DNA from 3 places in the Aeromonas rivipollensis genome. Region 2 is predicted to be linked to each of the others. Evidence: predicted binding sites of a transcription regulator. Region 2 holds the regulator's gene; each other region holds the start of a gene.
What was found. Region 2 encodes sigma-54, which starts transcription at its own class of promoters, with help from an activator protein. Its sites were predicted from a motif close to TGGCACNGTTTTNGCTT; they were not measured.
Positions count from the first base shown of each region.

Region 1 (6,486 bases), 1.7 Mb from region 2:
CGCCACCTCCATCAACGAACAGACCCTGAGTTTCCTGCCCCGTCTCGTCGTCACCCTGCTGGCCCTGGGGGCCGGCGCCCACTGGGGCCTGCAGAGCCTGATGGACTTCTTCCAGCTGATGGTGAGCCAGATCCCCGAGGTGGTCGGCTGATGCCCGTGCCGGCATTAGCGACCATCAGGCTGCCGATGACCACCAGTCCCATGGCTTCGGTAGCGGCGGCATGAGCTATACCACTGCGGTGATCATGGAGTGGCTGGCGTCCGTGCTCTGGCCCCTTGCCCGGGTGAGCAGCCTGCTGATGGTGATGGCGGTGTTCGGCAGCCGGCTGGCTCCTGCGAACGTTCGCATGGGGCTGGCGCTCGCCATCACCTTCATCATCGCCCCCCTGTTGCCCCCCATGCCCAAGGTGGAGCTGTTCTCCGTCGGCAGCTTCCTGGTGCTGGGGCAGCAGCTGCTCATCGGCGTTGCCCTCGGCCTCATGACCCAGTTTCTGCTGGAAAGCTTCGTGATGGCGGGCCAGATCATCGCCATGCAGACCAGCCTGGGCTTCGCCACCCTGGTGGATCCCATGAACGGCCAGTCGGCTCCCGTGGTGGGTCAGTTCTACCTGATGCTGGCGACCCTGGTGTTTCTGGCGGTGGACGGCCACCTCCTGATGATCAGGATGGTGGTGCTGAGCTTCGAGACCCTGCCGGTCTCGGACAGCGGACTCAGCCTGCCCGCCATCCGCAGCCTGGTGAGTTTCCTCGGGGTCATGTACCAGGCCTCCCTGGTGATGGCGCTGTCGGCCATCATCGCCCTGCTGCTCATCAACTTCGCGTTCGGGGTCATGACCCGGGCGGCCCCCCAGCTCAACATCTTCAGCATCGGCTTTGCGGTCAGCATGATGTCGGGCCTGTTCATCCTCTGGCTCACCATAGGTGGCTTCATGGGGCACTTCGACTCCCTCTGGGAGCGGGTGCAGGAGACCAGCTGTGAGCTTATCAAGGTCCAGTGCCTGGGGGGGCAGAATGGCTGATACCGGTCTGATCGACAGCTGCCAGCCAGTCGGGAGACTGCATGTCATTGATACCGATCAGGTCAATGGCACCGAACAACCAGGTCATGCTATCGGCTGGCTGATCTACAGCGGCCAGCCAGTCGGGGGACTGCATGTCATTGATACCGATCGGGTCAATGGCACCGAACAACCAGGCCATGCTATCGGCTGGCTGATCTACAACGGCCAGTCAGTCGGGGGTCAGCATGGCTGATACCGATCAGGAACGCACAGAACAACCCACGGGCAAACGACTGCAACAGGCCCGGGAAAAAGGGCAGATTGCACGATCCAAGGAGCTGGGTACCGCCAGCGTCCTGCTGGCGACCGTGTTTGGCTTGCTGATGATCAAGGAGAGCCTGGCTGGCGCCATGGTCAAGGTGCTCACCATGGGCTTTACCCTGGACCGGGATCAGGCTTTCGATCCCAACGCCATGGGGGTCATGCTGCCCACCCTGCTGTGGGAGTTGCTGCAGCCCCTCGGCCTGCTGTTCCTGCTGGTGACCATAGCCGCCTTCGTGGGCAACACCCTGCTGGGGGGGATGAACTTCTCCTCCGAGGCCATGCTGCCCAAGTGGAGCAAGCTGAGCCCCTTGAGTGGGTTGAAGAGGATGTTCGGGGTGCAGTCCCTGGTGGAGCTCGTCAAGTCCATCGCCAAGGTGGTGTTCATCAGCCTGTTCGCCTGGTGGATGCTGTCGAGCCAGTTCAATCACCTGCTCAATCTCTCTCTCGAGGGCTTCCCCGGCGGCATCATAGACGCCCTGGACCTGCTGCTGTGGATGCTGATCATCCTCTGCTGCGCCCTGATCCCTATAGTCGCCATCGACGTGCCCTTCCAGACCTGGAACCACAATCGCCAGCTCAAGATGACCAAGCAGGAGATCAAGGACGAGTTCAGGGACAGCGAGGGCAAGCCCGAGGTAAAGGGCAAGATCCGCCAGTTGCAGATGCAGATGGCGATGCGCCGCATGATGGGGGATGTGCCCAAGGCGGACGTCATCATCACCAACCCGACCCACTACTCAGTGGCCCTGAAATACGACGCGGGCAAGCCAGGCGCCGCCCCCAAGGTGCTGGCCAAGGGGGTGGACGAGGTGGCGATGAAGATCAGGGAGATTGCGCGGGAGTACGACATCCCGGTGATGTCCTCGCCGCCCCTGACCCGGGCCATCTACCACGCCACCGAGATTGGCCAGGAGATCCCCGAGGGACTCTTTGCCGCCGTGGCCCAGGTGCTGGCTTATGTCTATCAGCTCAAGAAGTTCCGCCGTGGCCGTGGCCGCCGCCCGACCCCGGTCGCCAGGGATCTGCCCATTCCACCGGAATATCGCAAGTAGCCCGGTGTTTTGGGAGAGGTTGGCCGTCTCCACCGCCAAGGTCTGTCCACTATGCCGCCGGACTATTGCAAGCAGTCTGTGCTCTGAGGCGTTGGCTGTCTCCACCGCCAGAGAGCTGTCCACCATGTTCCGTCGGAATATCCTAAGAACCCCCGCACTCCGCCCTGTTTGCCATCAAGCTACCCGAACCTGTCCTCCGACGGACTTCTGACAGCATCAAAATAAAATCCTAACAAATCAATTGCTTGAGTAATTGGCTTGATATTTGCTTTCATTCGGCATCGGCAGTTGTAAATCGAGAAGAACGATGGGATTCAAGGCTGGAGTGAGCCGTTTCAAAGAGTACAGATGGTTGCTCAGCAAGGGGATAGGGACCCCGCTGCTGGTGCTCGCCTCTCTCGGCATGGTGGTACTCCCCATACCGCCCCTGATGCTGGATATCCTGTTCTCCTTCAACATCGCCCTCTCCATAGTGGTGCTGCTGGTGGCCGTCTATACCCGTCGGCCGCTGGAGTTTGCCGCCTTCCCCACAGTCCTGCTGATAGCGACCCTGCTGCGGCTCGCGCTCAACGTCGCCTCCACCCGGGTGGTGCTGCTGGAAGGCCACAACGGCAGCGCGGCGGCGGGCCATGTGATCGAGGCCTTCGGCAACGTGGTGATCGGCGGCAACTATGCGGTGGGCATCATCGTCTTCATGATCCTGGTGATCATCAACTTCGTGGTGGTCACCAAGGGTGCGGGCCGGATCTCGGAGGTGAGCGCCCGCTTCACCCTGGATGCCATGCCCGGCAAGCAGATGGCCATAGATGCGGACCTGAACGCCGGTCTCATCAACCAGGAAGAGGCCAAGAAGCGCCGTCAGGACGTGACCCAGGAAGCTGACTTCTACGGCTCCATGGACGGTGCCTCCAAATTCGTGAAGGGGGATGCCGTCGCCGGCATCATGATCCTCTTCATCAACATCATCGGTGGTTTCATCATCGGCATGATGCAGCACCAGCTCAGCTTCGGCGAAGCGGCAGAGATCTACACCCTGCTCGCCATAGGTGACGGCCTGGTGGCCCAGATACCCTCACTGCTGCTCTCCATCGCCGCCGCCATCATAGTCACCCGTCAAAATACCGATCAGGACATGGGCACGGCCGTGCTCGGCCAGCTGTTCGAGAACCCCAAGGCGCTGGTGATCTCCGCCGGCATACTGCTGATGATGGGCAGCGTGCCCGGCATGCCGCACCTGGCCTTCCTGAGTCTGGGGGCCGTGGCGGCGGTGGGGGCCTGGTGGCTGCTGCGCCGGGAGAAACTGAACAAGGCCAGGGTGGCGAGCGGTGAACTCTTGCCGGCCCAGGGCGATGCCCCGCTGGAGCAGAAGGACCTGAGCTGGGACGACGTCATGCCGGTGGACATCATCGGCCTGGAGGTGGGCTATCAGCTCATCCCGCTGGTTGACAAGAACCAGGGGGGCGAGCTGCTCAACCGGATCAAGGGGGTGCGCAAGAAGCTCTCCCAGGAGTTCGGCTTCCTGGTGCCTGCGGTGCATATCCGCGACAACCTGGATCTCGCCCCCAATCAGTACCGTATCACCCTGATGGGGGTGAGTACCGGCGAGGCCACCGTCTATCACGACAAGGAGATGGCCATCAACCCGGGCCAGGTGTTCGGCCAGATCCAGGGCATAGCGACCCAGGACCCCGCGTTCGGACTGGAAGCTGTCTGGGTCGCCAAGGAGCAGGTCTCCCAGGCCCAGACCCTGGGTTACACAGTGGTGGACGCGGCCACCGTCGTGGCCACCCACCTGAGCCAGATCCTCTCCAACCATGCCGCCTTGCTGCTGGGTCACGACGAGGTGCAGCAACTGCTGGACATGATAGGGAAGCATCAGAGCAAGCTGGTGGAAGGGTTGGTTCCCGAGGTGATCAGCATGGGCAACCTGGTCAAGGTATTGCAAAATCTCCTCAATGAAGGCGTGCCAATTCGCGATATGCGCACTATCCTGCAGACCCTCGTGGAATATGCGCCACGCAGTCCGGACCCGGAAGTGCTGACCGCCGCCTGCCGTATCGCCCTGCGCAGGCTGATAGTGCAGGAGATTGCCGGCCCCGAGCCCGAGCTGCCGGTGATCACCCTTTCACCAGAACTGGAACGCATATTGCATCAATCCCTGCAAGCAGGTGGGGGAGATGGCGCCGGTATAGAACCGGGACTGGCGGAGCGGATGCAGCGCTCCCTGGTGGAAGCCACTCAACGACAAGAACTGGAAGGCCAGCCGGCCGTGCTTCTGACATCGGGGATATTGCGCAATACCCTGGCGAAATTTGTCAAGAATGCCATTCCTGGATTACGCGTCCTGTCTTATCAGGAAGTGCCTGATGACAAGCAGATCCGCATCGTCAGTGCGGTGGGACAGGGCTAGTTAGCGGAGATGACGGGTGAAGATTAAGCGGTTTTTTGCCAAAGACATGCGAACGGCGCTGGCCGAGGTCAAGGAGACGCTCGGGCCGGATGCCGTCATCATGTCCAACAAAAAGGTCACCGGTGGGGTGGAGATAGTCGCGGCCGTCGATTATCAGTCCCAGGTGCCTGGACCTAAAGATGCGCCGGTTCGCCGTCAGTTGAACGATGAGAGCGTCAATATCTCGTCTGCGGGCAAGCAGATGACGCGCTCGGCTCCCCCCAAGGAGCAGAACGAATATTATGCCGATACCCTGGCGGCCCTGCTGGCGCGCCAGCAGAAGCTCAACCCTGCCAATCCTGCGGGCAACGGCACCCCGGCTCCGGCACCATGGTCCGGGAATGGGGCCGCTGGCGGCAATCAGTCCGCGGGACTGGCGTCCGCCAACGGCGCACCCAGGACGCTGGCCGAACAGGGCCAGTGGGGCGCGGCCCCCGAGCCTGCCAAGCCGAAGGCACGTCCTGCCCCCGGCCCCCGTGCTGCCCAACCCGCCCCGCGGGATCAGGAGATGGAGGGGATGCGCAAGGAGATGGCCAGCATCCGCAAGCTGCTGGAGCACCAGATCTCCGGTCTGATGTGGCAGGAGGTGGAGCGCCGCGAGCCGATGCGGGCGCTGCTCATCAAGGAACTCAAGAAGATGGGGTTCGACGATGCCTTCGCCGATCAGCTCGCCGGGCTTATCCCGGAAGACATGCCCATCCATCAGGCTATGGCCCAGCTGGCCGAGGTACTGACGGCCCAGCTCAAGATCAGCGAAGACGACATCTTGCGCCAGGGCGGTGCCGTGGCGCTGCTCGGCCCGACCGGGGTGGGCAAGACCACCACCATCGCCAAGCTGGCGGCTCGCTTTGCCATGAAGTATGGCGCCGAGCAGGTGGCCCTCATCACCACGGACAACTACAGGATCGGGGCCCACGAACAGCTGCAGACCTATGGTCGCATCATGGGTTGCCCGGTGCGTCAGGTACGGGATGCCGAGGAGCTGGCCAATGCGCTCTATCAGTTCCGTCACCGTCGGCTGGTGCTCATCGACACCGCCGGGGTAGGGCAGCGGGATATCCGCCTGACCGAGCAGCTCGACACCCTGGTCAAGAATGCCAAGGTGCGCATTCGCAGCTACCTGGTCATGTCAGCCACCTCCCAGCGCCGGGTGATGCAGGAGGCGGTGGATCACTTCCGGCGCATTCCGCTCTCCGGCTGCATCCTGACCAAGCTCGACGAGAGCCTGAATCTGGGTGAGGTGATCAATGTATGCATTCAGAACGCCCTGCCCATCAGCTACATCACAGATGGACAGCGGGTGCCGGAAGATATTCAAGTTGCCAATGCGGCGCTGCTGGTCGGCGCGGCCATGGGCTCGCTGGAGCGGGAAACAGAAGACCCTTACTTCTGGGGTTCAGGCTTTGGCGAGGCCGAAGATTCGGAGTTTTATGAGTAACATGTATATGGATCAGGCGAGTGGTCTGCGCAAAATGCGTCAAAACAATCGAGTAAAAGTGATCGCCGTGTCCGGAGGCAAGGGGGGCGTCGGCAAGACCAACGTGACCCTGAACGTGGCGGGAGCCATGGCCGCCCAGGGCAAGCGGGTGTTGGTGCTGGATGCCGACCTGGGTCTGGCCAACGTCGACGTCATGCTGGGGCTGCGGGTGCACCGCAACCT
Region 1 covers NZ_CP149130.1:3,201,857-3,208,342, reverse strand. Annotated here, with positions in the region: gene fliQ (flagellar biosynthesis protein FliQ) at 1-151, shown strand, start outside; gene fliR (flagellar biosynthetic protein FliR) at 222-1,019, shown strand; gene WIR04_RS14450 (hypothetical protein) at 1,012-1,254, shown strand; gene flhB (flagellar biosynthesis protein FlhB) at 1,247-2,377, shown strand; gene flhA (flagellar biosynthesis protein FlhA) at 2,685-4,787, shown strand; gene flhF (flagellar biosynthesis protein FlhF) at 4,804-6,264, shown strand; gene WIR04_RS14430 (MinD/ParA family protein) at 6,266-6,486, shown strand, end outside.
Region 1: the regulator sigma-54 is predicted to act here: its motif matches at 2,632-2,648, upstream of flhA (flagellar biosynthesis protein FlhA).

Region 2 (6,486 bases):
GCCATGCTGCTGCGGGTCAAATACCAGATAGGCAGCCACAACCCGCTGGCGGACCACATCAAGCAGTACTACCCCCTCGCCTACGACATCACCCTGGCTGCCATCTCGGAGTGGATAAGGCAGACCCCCTACCGGCTGACCCATCACGAGATCGGCTATCTGGTGATCCACATCGGGGTCGGGCTGGAACGCCACTATGACATCGGCTACAGCCGTCGCCCCCAGGCCATGCTCCTGTGCGATGCGGGCAACGCCACCTTCCGGGTACTGGAGGCACGCATCCGGCGGGAATACCCCCAGCTGCAGCTGACCAGCCTGGAGTCGGTGCGGGATTACGAGGGGCTGGCGCACATCGAGCAGGACTTTGTCATCAGCACCCTCAAGGTGAGCGAGAAGAACGCCCCCGTGGTACAGGTCACCCCCTTCCCGACCCAGTATCAGCTGGAGCAGCTCGGCAAGCTGGTGCTGATCGATCGCACCCGCCCCTACCTGCTGGACAAGTACTTCGATGCGGACCACTTCATGGTGGTCACAGAGCCGCTCAGCCAGGCGCAGCTGTTTGGCCGCATCTGTGACCAGCTGGAGTCCGAGCAGCTGGTGGAGCCGGGATTCAGGGGATCGTTGCAAGAGCGGGAGCGCATCGTCTCCACCCTGCTGGGAGAGGGCATAGCCCTGCCCCACTCCCTCGGCCTGCTGGCCCGCCGCACCCTGGTCTATACAGTGCTGGCCCCTCAGGGGATCGACTGGGGCAATGGCGAGACCGCCACCCTCATCTTCGTGCTCGCCATCAGCAAGGCGGACTACGAGGAGGCGATGGGGCTCTACGATCTGTTTCTGGCGCTGATGAACGAAAAAGCCAGCAGGAATCTGCTGGCTTGTCGGGATTTTTGCGGCTTCAAGGCGCTGGCGCGCGCCGGATCATGACGGCAAGGGAGGCGCTGCTCACTCCTCGTTGAAGCCCGAGGTGAACAGCGCCACCACGGCGGCCAGGGCTTCCACTTCTTCGGGGCCCTCGACCTGCACCTCCACCTGCTTGCCCTGAGCGGAGTCCAGCATCAGCAGGCCGATCACGCTGTCCGCATCGGCTTCGATGCCGTCCTCGTTGCGCAGCAGCACATGGGCATCGAACCCCTGCACCAGCTCAAACAGCATCATGGCAGGTCTGGCATGGATTCCCAGCTTGTTTTTGACTTCTACCGAGGCGGAAACTGTCATCTGAACATCCTGTGGGTCTGTCAGGCTTGGGGGGAGCGCTTGTCCAGCGTGCGGTGACGGATCTGCACGTTCTTGCCAAGCAGTCGGAAGGTGCTGGCCAGCCGCTCGGCGATGAACACCGAACGATGCTGTCCGCCGGTACAACCTATGCCGACGGTCACATAGCTGCGATTGTTGCGCTCCAGGTGAGGCAACCAGGTCACCAGCATGTTCTCTATCTGCTGGATGAACAGCATCACGTCCGCCTGGGCCGAGAGGTAGTTGGCCACTGGCTCATCCTGACCGGTAAAGGGCTTGAGCTCCGGGATCCAGTGGGGGTTGGGCAGGAAACGGGCATCGAACACGAAGTCCGCATCCTTGGGGATGCCGTATTTGAAGCCGAACGACTCGAACACCAGCACCAGCTCGTTCTCTTTCTTGCCGAGCACCCGGGTCTTGATGAGCTCGCTGAGGTCGTGAATGCTGAGGTTGGTGGTATCGATGCGCAGATCGGCGGTCGAGGAGAGGGGCGCCAGCAGGTGAGTCTCTTCCCGAATCGCCTCATCCAGCGACAGCTGTTTGCGAGACAGGGGGTGCAGCCGGCGGCTCTCGCCATAGCGCTTGAGCAGGGTCCCGTTGTCCGCATCGAAGAAGAAGCTGGAGAACTCCACCCGCCCCTCGTTGCGCACCTGGGTCAGCAGGTTGTCCAGCTTGTCTGGCTGGGTCGGCAGGTTGCGCACGTCTATGCTGACCGCCAGCTTGTCATACTGGCTCTCCACCGAGACGATCAGCTGGGGCAGCAGGTTGACCGGCAGGTTATCCACGCAGTAGTAACCCAGATCCTCCAGCACCCTCAGGGCCACCGTCTTACCGGAGCCCGAACGACCGCTTACCACTATTAACTGCATCTTGTCCCCTCACGCCAACGTGGCTTCGTCAGACCCGGCATCAGGCCGAGGTCATGATCTGATAGAGTTCTTCGTCGCTGGTCGCCTGGCGCAACTGGCGGCAGACGGCCTTGTCACCCAGCTTGGATGCCATCAGGGAAAGGGTCTTGAGATGCTGCTTGCACTCGCTTTCCGGCACCAGCAATGCAAAGAGCAGGTCAACCGGTTGATTGTCGATAGAGTCGAAAGGGATGGGTTCGGAGAAGGTCATCAGCACGGCCGTCGGCGCAAAGGCGTCGTCGATCCGGCCATGGGGAATGGCGATACCGGCACCGATCCCGGTACTGCCCATCTTTTCCCGCGCCAGCAGGCTTTCAAACAGTACCTGGCGGGAGGCACCGAGGCGCTCTGCGGCCAGCTCACTGATGATCTCGAGGGCGCGTTTCTTGCTGGTACAAGGGACCGCACTCTTGGTGCAGTCCCGACTCAGTATGTGTTCAAGTTGCATAGTTATTTTTGATTTAACTTATCTTTGTGCTTGATGATCTGCCGATCCAGTTTATCCAGCAGGGTATCAATCGCCGCATACATGTCGGCATGCTGCGAATTGGCGAACACCTCTCCCCCGCTGACGTGCAGCTTGGCTTCGGCGATCTGGTTCAGTTTTTCGACGCTCAACACCACATGTACGTTGTTGATATGGTCAAAGTGACGCTCGAGTTTGGCAAATTTGTTATTCACATAATCACGCAGAGCTTCGGTAATCTCGACATGGTGTCCGGTCAGGTTAATTTGCATAACGTCTTCCTTTTGTTTGCCTAAACCAGGCGTTTGCGCTGATTGGATGGCGGGATCAACAAGGATTCACGGTACTTTGCGATCGTGCGTCTCGCCACCATAATACCCTGTTCGGCCAGCAAATCCGCGATCTTGCTATCACTAAGCGGTTTGGCCGGGTTTTCGGCCGTCACCAGCTTCTTGATCAGGGCGCGAATTGCGGTCGATGAGCACTCTCCTCCTCCCTCCGTGTTGACATGACTGGAGAAAAAAAACTTCAGTTCAAAGATGCCACGGGGCGTATGCATGTACTTCTGGGTCGTCACCCGTGAAATCGTCGACTCGTGCATCTCCACCGCCTCGGCGATGTCGTTGAGTACCATGGGTTTCATGGCCTCTTCCCCGTATTCGAAGAAGCCCTGCTGTTGCTCGACGATGCAGCTGGCCACCTTGAGCAGGGTGTCATTGCGACTCTCCAGGCTCTTGATGAACCACTTGGCTTCCTGCAAATGGGAGCGAATGAACTGGGTATCAGTGCTGCTGCGGGCATTGCGTGCCATGGCCGCATAGGCCTCGTTGACACGGATGCGCGGCGCCGAATCCGGGTTGAGCTCAACCACCCACTTTGCCCCCTTCTTGACCACTGAGACGTCCGGGATCACGTATTGCGATTCACTCTGGATGATGCCATTGCCAGGTCTCGGCTCCAGCTGCTGGATGAGATCCAGCACCTCCTTGAGGTCGCTCTCCTTGAGCCGGGTCTTTCGCGCCAGAGTGCGGTAGTCACGGTTGCCGAGCAGGTCCATGTGGTCGCGAATCACCTCCCTTGCCTCATTGAGCCAGGGCAGATCCGGCGAGTACTGGCCAAGCTGGATCAGCAGACACTCCTGCACCGAACGCGCGGCAATGCCAACCGGATCGAAATGCTGCACCCGCTTGAGCACGGCTTCCACTTCATCCAGTTCAACTTCTACCTCTTCACTGCTGACTGCAGCCTGAATATCTTCGAGAGAGGCGGTCAGGTAGCCGGACTCATCGATGGCATCGATGATGGCGAGGGCGATGGCGGCATCCAGATCGCTGAACGGCGTCAGTCGCATCTGCCACAGCAGATAGTCCTGCAGGTTCTCGGTGGTTTCTCCCTGATAGACGCTGTCTTCCCCGTCATGGATGGGGCCGGCGCTCTGGGCCGTACCGGCGGAGTAGACCTCATCCCAGGTGGTGTCGACAGGCAGCTCATCCGGCATCTTGTCCTGCGCCATGGCGTCGCTGGAGTCGAGTTGACTGGCGTCCTGGGGCTCTATCGGGCTGGTTTCCTGCGCTTCATTCTCCTCCTGCTCCAGCAAGGGGTTATTATCGAGCGCTTGCTGAATTTCCTGCTGGAGTTCCAGGGTGGAGAGCTGGAGCAGACGAATCGCTTGTTGTAATTGTGGCGTCATGGTCAGTGACTGACCGAGACGCAACTGTAATGTCGGCTTCATCTACGTCGGGATATCCTTATGTTCAGCGAGGCAGTCACCTAACAAAAATGAGGGGTGCCCCCTTACTATAGACTGAATTGATCGCCCAAATAGACGCGCTTGACCTGCTCATCGGCGAGGATCTCGGCCGGCGCCCCCTCGGCAATCATCTTGCCGTGGCTGACGATATAGGCCTTCTCGCACACATCCAGCGTCTCTCTGACGTTGTGATCCGTGATCAGCACACCCAGCCCTCTTTCCTTCAGATGCTGGATGATCTTCTTGATGTCTATGACCGAAATAGGATCAACACCTGCAAAGGGTTCATCCAACAGGATGAATCGCGGCTCTGCCGCCAGCGCACGGGCAATCTCGACCCGCCGCCGCTCCCCGCCAGACAGGCTCTGACCCAGGCTGTCGCGAATATGGGTGATGTTGAACTCTTCCAGCAACTGCTCGACCTTATCCTCACGCTCCTCGCGGCTCAACCCCTTGCGGGTCTGCATGACCCCCATCAGGTTGTCGAACACCGACAGGCGCCGGAAGATGGAGGCCTCCTGGGGAAGGTAGCCGATGCCATTGCGGGCGCGGATATGCATGGGCTGCAGGCTGATGTCCTGCTCATCTATGGTGATGAGGCCCGCATCCCGCTGCACCAGGCCCACGATCATGTAGAAGGAGGTGGTCTTGCCGGCACCATTCGGGCCGAGCAGCCCCACTATCTGGCCGGTGCCCACTTCCAGGCTCACGTCGCTGACCACCATGCGGCGCTTGTAGCTCTTCTGCAAACCCGTTGCTTTTAACACTGCCATGGCTTCTGTTTCCTACTTCTTCTGATCGGCGGGTTTGTCGAAGTTTTCTACCTGATCCGGCAGGAACACCGTCTTGACCCGCTGGGTGGGCCCCTTGCTCTCGGCGATCATCTTCTGTTTGACGATGTCGTAGCGGATGAGATCGCCGGTGACCTGGCTGTCTTCCTGCTTGAGCTGACCGTTGCCTGTGATGGTGACCAGGCGGTTCTTCAGCTCGTAGCGAATGCTGTTGCCGTGGGCATTGACCGGCTTGCCGTTGTCCAGGATCTGGAAGAAGGTGGCGGGATTGCCATAGGCGGTCATCACCTCGGCCCCTTTATCGCCGGAACGGATCACCACCACCTTGTCGGCCTTAATCTTGATGGTGCCCTGAGTGATGAGCACGTCTTCGCTGAAGGTGATGCGGTTGTCCTGCATCTCGGCCACTTGCTTGACCGCATCCACATAGACCTTCTCGGCAAAGTCGGACTCTTTGGCGCTCACTGTACTGCACAGCAGCAGGGCCGCGAGGGCCAGATTAACGTTTTTCATTGAAATAAGTGGCATGGCCTTTATCCAGTAATTCGAAATATTTACGTTCCAGATGGCCCTTCAGGCCAACGCCTTCGGTCTGGAATTCCTGGCCCACTATGCTGATGTGCTGGTTGCTTCTCATGTCCTGAGTCACCAGATCCAGCTCCAGATAGGGGGTATCCAGCGTGGAGATGAAAGACGCCGGCAGTAGGCCGTCCAGATGTACCTTGTCACGCAGTATCACGTTGTCATCTGTGTTGAGCACCCCGGTTTCAGCCGTGACTTTCCATTCGGCCTTCCCCTGCTCATCGAACATGTAGACCACCGGCTTGTTGAAGGTGGCCTGCTCGAGGATCTGGTAATACTCCGCGTATTCGGACTCCAACCGCTCGGTTCGTTTGCCCTGCTCGTTGAAGCGGGTCGTGACCAGATTCCTAGCGGTGAAGTCCGGTTGATAGTTCTCTACCTTGGCAGCCGGTTCGGGCGCCAGCTCGATCTCGCCAAACTGCCAGGCGGCCAGCGCCGCCAGAAACAGCAGGGCGAACAGAAACGTCTGCTTGTTCATACCGAGACCTCGGGTTGGTAGTCGCCCAAGCCCTGCGCCTGCAGGATGAGATCGCACACCTCGCGCACCGCGCCCACTCCGCCCCCCAGACGGGTCACCAGATCGGCACGAGCCAGCACCAGCGGATGAGCATCCGCCACCGCTATGCCGAGACCGCAGGCCTGCATCACCGGCAGATCGATGGTGTCGTCCCCCATGTAGGCGGCCTGTTCCGGCATCAGGCCCAGCTTGGCCAGCAGCGCCTCGAAGTGGGGCAGCTTCTGATCCGCCCCCTGCAC
Region 2 covers NZ_CP149130.1:398,045-404,530, reverse strand. Annotated here, with positions in the region: gene WIR04_RS01855 (BglG family transcription antiterminator) at 1-924, shown strand, start outside; gene npr (PTS phosphocarrier protein NPr) at 943-1,215, opposite strand; gene rapZ (RNase adapter RapZ) at 1,236-2,102, opposite strand; gene ptsN (PTS IIA-like nitrogen regulatory protein PtsN) at 2,143-2,589, opposite strand; gene hpf (ribosome hibernation promoting factor) at 2,592-2,879, opposite strand; gene WIR04_RS01830 (RNA polymerase factor sigma-54) at 2,900-4,339, opposite strand; gene lptB (LPS export ABC transporter ATP-binding protein) at 4,405-5,130, opposite strand; gene lptA (lipopolysaccharide transport periplasmic protein LptA) at 5,143-5,661, opposite strand; gene lptC (LPS export ABC transporter periplasmic protein LptC) at 5,648-6,208, opposite strand; gene kdsC (3-deoxy-manno-octulosonate-8-phosphatase KdsC) at 6,205-6,486, opposite strand, start outside.

Region 3 (6,486 bases), 150 kb from region 2:
CGTCTACGCCTCCTACAAGATCCCGAGCGTGCTGGACCTGAACAACTTCGATATCTATCTGGGAGCCTACTGGTCCCAGCTGAATGTCGACAGCGGCGAGGTGGACAACATCGATCGCTACGGTGGCCGGGTGCGTTTCAAATATTTCTTCTGATGGAAGCCATATTGGCAGAGGGGGGCAAGGGCCCCCCTTTTCCATTGGTCAGGCTGCCGGCCCTTACCGGAGGTCGCTGGCCTGTGCTAGGATGGAGGCCTGTTAACCGGTTACCGTTGATGAAGCCATGGCCAATATTACCGATGTGTCGCGCCTCGCGAATGTGTCTAAAGCCACCGTTTCCCGCGTCCTGAGCGGCTCGCGCGGCGTGCGTGAAGAGAGCCGGTTGGCCGTGCTGCAAGCCGCCGAGCAGCTGAATTTCCGACCCAATGCCACGGCTCGCTCCCTGGCGACCCAGGCGACGGATTGTGTGGGCATCATCCTCTCCCCCCAGCTTGGCAATCGTCTGGCCAGCATGCTGCCGCTGCTGGAAGGAGCGCTGGCCAAGACAGGCAAGAGCATGCTGGTGCGCTTTGCCGACGAGGCGCAGCAACAGCAGCTGGCGGTCGATGAACTGCTGGGAGGGCGTTGTGATGGCGTGCTGGTGCTCGGTACCAAACAGCCTCTGAATCCGGACCCGCGCCTCATTCAGCTCGATGGGGTGAGCGACACCGGCAACCTCAACCTCAGCTATGACCTGACCTTCGCCACCGAGAGCGCCTGTCGCTTCCTGCTCGGCAAGGGTCACCGCCAGTTGGTGCTGATGCTGGATGACAAACTGTCCCCAGCCGGAAAGAGCGCCATCCAGGGTTATCAGCAGGCACTTCAGCAGCAATCCCTGCCCTATAACAGCCAGCTGGTGATCGACGGTACCGACAACCAGCAGGCGCTGCTCGGCTTGCTCAATCGTTACCTGCCCTTCACGGCGCTGGTGGTGCAGCAAGATGCCCAGGCTGCCGACGCCATGAGGCTGTTGCGCGAGTTCAACCTCCATATCCCTCAGGATGTCTCCGTCATCAGCCTGGAAGGCTCCTCCCTGGCGAGCCAGCTGACCCCGCCGCTGACCTGCATCGAATACCCGAGTGAGCGGCTGGCCCAGGAGAGCGTGCGGGTGTTGCAAGCACAGCTGGCGCAGAGTCTGCGACCGGCCGATGAGCAGCAGAAATTCCAGGGGCGCCTGGTGGTGCGTGAATCCGTGTTGGCCCGCTAGGGCTTGACCTTGCCGCGGGCGTCAGCTTTAGGCTGGGAACACATCCAAAGAGGAGATATCCCATGACCATAGAACTCACCATTTCCGGCATGTCCTGCGGTGGCTGCGCCGCCAGCCTGCAGAAGGCGCTGCTGGCTCAGAGCACCGTCAGCCAGGCCCGGGTCGATTTTGGCAGCCGCAAGGCTGTTATCGAGAGCGAACTGAGCAAGGGCGAGTTGATCGCGCTGATCGAAGCCCAAGGATTCAATGCGGAGTGATTTATCCCTATATGGGTAAAAATCAGACCAATATTCTGTTTACTTGTTTTTATTGTTGAGAGTGATCACTTAAAAACGATTTAAACTGGATGAAAATGCTGCAGTCAACTAACCCAAAAGGATTGCAGCATGACTCACCCTATCCGCAAGACCCTGCTCGCCGTCGTCCTCGGCATGACCCTCTCCCCCCTGGCCATGGCCCTGCCGCAGGTTCATATTCTGGCGACCGGTGGCACCATAGCCGGTGCGGGGCAGTCCGCCACCCAATCCAACTATGAAGCGGGTAAGGTGGCCATCGAGACCCTGATCGCCGCCGTGCCCGAGATGAAGAACGTGGCCGAGGTGCAGGGGGAGCAGGTGGTCAAGATCGGCTCCCAGGACATGAACGACGAGGTGTGGCTCAAGCTGGCAAAGCGGGTCAACGAGCTGCTGGCCAAGGATGACGTGGATGGTATCGTCATCACCCACGGCACCGACACCATGGAAGAGACCGCCTACTTCCTCAACCTGACCGTCAAGAGCGACAAGCCGGTGGTGCTGGTCGGCGCCATGCGCCCCTCCACCGCCATGAGTGCCGACGGCCCGCTGAATCTGTATAACGCCGTGGTCACCGCCTCCGACCCCAGCTCCAAGGGGCGTGGCGTCATGGTCGCCATGAACGACACGGTGCTGGATGCCCGGGACGTCACCAAGACCAACACCACGGGGGTGCAGACCTTCGCCGCCCCCAACTTCGGCCCGCTGGGTTACATCCACAACGGCAAGATCGACTACCAGCGCAGCCCGGCCCGCCTGCACACCAGCAAGACGCCGTTCGATGTGAGCAAGCTCGACAAGCTGCCGCAGGTGGGCATCGTCTACAACTATGCCAACGCCACCGATCTGCCGGCCAAGGCCATGGTGGATGCCAAGTTTGACGGCATCGTCAGCGCCGGGGTGGGCAACGGCAACCTCTATCACAGCCTGTTCGACACCCTGGCCAAGGCAAGCGAGGACGGCATCCGTGTGGTGCGCTCCGCCCGCGTGCCGACCGGCGCCACCACCCTGGATGCCGAGATCGACGACGCCAAGTACGGCTTCGTGGCCGCCGGCACCCTGAACCCGCAGAAGGCGCGCATCCTCTTGATGCTCTCTCTGACCCAGAGCAAGGATCCGGCCCAGATCCAGCGCTGGTTCCAGCAGTTCTGATCCCGGGGCTCAACCTGCTAACCTAAACCCATGAAGAAAGGGCAGGATCGGATCCTGCCCTTTCTTATGGCGCCATCTTCACAGAGAGCGCGCCGTCAGCTCACCATCAGCCAGCCGTAGAAACCCAGGTACACCAGTCCCACGCAGGCCAGCCTGCCCGCCGTCATCCGCCCACGGCTGAAGCCCCACCACAGCAGTACCACCGCCAGCAGGGTCACCAGGGAGGAGACCATCATGGTGCTGTCGAGCAACCAGGGGGTGAACAGCAGGCAGAACGCCTTGGGTATGGTGCCCTGGATCATCATGGCGCCGGAGATGTTGGCCAGCGCCAGCCGGTTCTTGCCCTGACGCACCCAGATCAGCACGTTCATCAGCTCCGGCATCTCGGTCGCCACCGGGCTCAGCAGCAGGGCCGCCAGCACGGGGGAGAGGCCGAACAGCTCACCCATGCTCTCCAGCTGATGAACGAACAGCTGGGCCGCCAGCGCCACCACCACCAGGGCTCCCAGGGTCTGCAGCAGCACCTTGCGTAGGGCCGGGATCTCGGCCTTGGGATCCAGCTTGAGGGGCTCTGGCAACGGAGTCTCGTGGCTGTCGCTCTGTTTCAGCTCGCGCCGCACATAGATCAGATACACCAGCACGAACAGCGGGGCCAGCCAGGTTTTGCCAGTGAAGGCCACCATGCCGAGGGCCACCGCCACCATGAAGATAGCGACAAACCAGGCCTGATCCCGACCTGTCTCGCGCTGCGCCTCGCCATCGATGGCCCTGTGTTCAGGGCCCATGCACAGCAGCAGGGTCAGGCCGACGGCGGCATAGCCTATGGTGGATAGCACCAGGGGGCCACCGAGGGCGGCGCCTATCCCAATCTGTTGCTGGGCGGGGGCATCCCCCATCAGCAGGGCCGTCAGGGTAACTATGCATTCGGGCAGGGCAGTGCCGAGGGCCGCCAGCAGGGAGCCGGTGGCACTCTGGGAGAACTTGAAGTGATGGCCGGTCCATTCGATACCGTTGACGAAATATTCGCAGGCCAGATAGATGGTGACGGCAGAGAGCAGAAATAACAGCAGGGTGATCAACATAATGGGCAACCGCCAGGCGAGCAGAACAACCGATGGACCCGATACGGCTCGCCCGGCTGGCTTGCGTATCGAGGCCAAAGGTCTTGCAGAGCGATAGATGCTATCGCCGCTCATGCCATGGATCTGATGATCCAAGAATGTTGACATGAGCCCTGCCCGGATCACGGGCGGGTTGCTACTCCCCAATGACAGTGCGGGCTTTTTACCAAGAGATGGGTTGCCCCACAAGGAAAATGGCGGCTTATCCCCTCGGCAACTTGTAAGGGGATGTAACCTGGCCACAGACCCACCCCATCAGCTCTGCCCGCCAGGATCCAGATCCCGCCCACAAGATCCTCGCCTTGGCACAGGGATTGCTATGAGTTGACTACTGTCCACATTGACTTGGGAAGGGTGAACGATGAAACGGTGGATCCAACATTTTTACCAGCTGAATCGCCTCAACTGGCTGATGGTCTGGCTGCTGCTCTGCTGCAGCATCATATTGCTGTTCCCGGCCGGGCTGATGAAAGGCGCCGTCAGCCAGTGGGCCACGGCTCACGCCGCCTGGCTGGGGGTCGGCATGCTGATCGCCATCTCCTACTTCTGCAGCCAGGGTTTCCTGATCGCCTGGGAATGGGCCTGCGACGAGTGGCAATCCCGCCGTCAACAGGATCAGCTGGCCCAGATGATAGGCTTCCTCGACTTCAACGAGAAGGCGGTGCTGCGCGAGTTCGTGCTGCAACGGAAAAGCGTCATAAACCTGCCGATCACCGAGCCTGCCGTCAAAAACCTGATGGATGCCGGGGTGCTGACCTATGCCTATGGCAAGCCGGTGCGAGAGAAGGAGGACGAAAACCAGATCCGCGCCCTGATGATTGCGCTGCCGGCACGGCCGCTGCTGACCTACAAGGTGCTGGGGCTGTCGCGCGGCAAGATGAGCGACGAGCAGGTGGAGCAGATCATGAACGCCAGACCCAAGTTTGCCCAGAAGAGTTTCCAGCGCTGAGCCGCCACCATCCTTCAGACAAAAGAGCCGGACTCTGTCCGGCTCTTCGCTATCTGGTTGGGGTTACTCGGTTCTTGCCTTGAGATAACCGGCGTAGTCGGGCACCTGTACGCTGAATGTCTGCTGCATGTGCGGGCTGTCCATGATGAAGTCCGCCGTCGCTTCGTTGGTGGCGACCGGGATGTTCCAGACAGCCGCGAGGCGCAGCAGCGCCTTCACGTCAGGATCGTGCGCCGCGGCATTGAGGGGATCCCAGAAGAAGATCATCACGTCGATCCTGCCCTCGGCAATCAGGGCGCCGAGCTGCTGATCGCCGCCCATGGGGCCGGAGAAGAGGCAGGTGATGGGCAGCTGTGCCTTCTTGCCGAGCAGGGTGCCAGTGGTGCCGGTCGCATAGAGGTGGTGGAGCTTGAGCTCCTCCTTGCGGCGCAGCACCCAGTTCAGCAATGGGGCTTTCATGTTGTCGTGAGCCACCAGGGCCACCCGCTTGTGGGGGGCCATCTCACGTGCAATCAGTTCCATGGAAATCATCCGTAGCAAAGTGATGGGAATAGGGCCGTATCCTAATCGAAAGCGGCGTGCGCTGCTTTGCCCTGCATCGTAACTGTGATCACTGCAATGGTTCAATCCGGCTTGGGGCTGTGCCTCGTTCGCCGGATCCGGCGGTGCGCCCCGTATCGTGAAGGGGGTTGGCTGACTTAGGGACCCCCCCCTGTTGGCCACCTGCCAGGCAGACAGTAACGCCCGTATGTTTCAATTGCATGCCTGGGCTTCAAGGTGGTGGCCCAGAAAAAACCCGCCTTGGCGGGTTGGGGGCAGCTCTTAATGACATCCGCACTCAGGATGATTCGCTATGAAGCTGGGATTGCTGATAGTTTTCCAGGCCGATGCGAGCGATGAGATCGAGCTGGGTTTCCAGCCAGTCGACGTGTTCCTCCTCGTCTTCCAGGATATCCTGGAACAGGTCACGGCTGACATAATCATGGACGGACTCGGCATAGGTGATGGCCGTTTTCAGGTCGGGAATGGCATCCATTTCCAGTGACAGATCGCAGCGCAGCATCTCTTCGACTGTCTCACCGATACGCAGCTTGCCCAGATCCTGCAAGTTGGGCAGTCCTTCCAGAAACAGCACCCGCTTGACCAGCTCGTCGGCATGTTTCATCTCATCGATGGACTCATGATATTCCTTGTGCCCAAGCCCCTTGAGGCCCCAGTCATCGTAGATGCGGGCATGCAGGAAATATTGGTTGATGGCAACCAGCTCATTGGCCAGCACCTTGTTGAGGTGGGCAATGATTTTGGGATCTCCTTTCATCGACATTACTCCTCGTGTTCGAGCCTAGGGCACCGATCACTAGAGCTTAGTCGAGAAAAATGACCATAAGAGGATGGCGAATCGGTGCCTCCGAAAGGGAGAGCATCCGCTCGCTAAGGCGAGGGTCGGGAAGAGGTATCTCATGCCACTTCGTAATAAAGGGGCGCCTGCTCCGACTCCATCTTGTCGATCTCGGTGGCGATGATTTCCATCGCCATGCGCACGCATTTGCCACATTGGGCACCGACTTCCAGCGACTGTTTCAGCTGTCTGAACTCGGTCTTGCCTGCCTGTACCGCCTTGCGGATCTGGTTATCTGTGATGCCGCGGCACAAACACACGTACATAATAGTGGACCTCATGCTGGAATGAGATGAAATCTAAATGAGAATGGTTCGTAATGCAAAGA
Region 3 covers NZ_CP149130.1:545,717-552,202, forward strand. Annotated here, with positions in the region: gene WIR04_RS02565 (carbohydrate porin) at 1-154, shown strand, start outside; gene WIR04_RS02570 (LacI family DNA-binding transcriptional regulator) at 282-1,244, shown strand; gene WIR04_RS02575 (heavy-metal-associated domain-containing protein) at 1,307-1,501, shown strand; gene ansB (L-asparaginase 2) at 1,631-2,689, shown strand; gene WIR04_RS02585 (sodium:calcium antiporter) at 2,785-3,771, opposite strand; yybP-ykoY riboswitch at 3,861-3,967, opposite strand; gene WIR04_RS02590 (superinfection exclusion B family protein) at 4,172-4,759, shown strand; gene WIR04_RS02595 (methylglyoxal synthase) at 4,823-5,281, opposite strand; gene bfr (bacterioferritin) at 5,598-6,077, opposite strand; gene WIR04_RS02605 (bacterioferritin-associated ferredoxin) at 6,218-6,424, opposite strand.
Region 3: the regulator sigma-54 is predicted to act here: its motif matches at 4,114-4,130, upstream of WIR04_RS02590 (superinfection exclusion B family protein).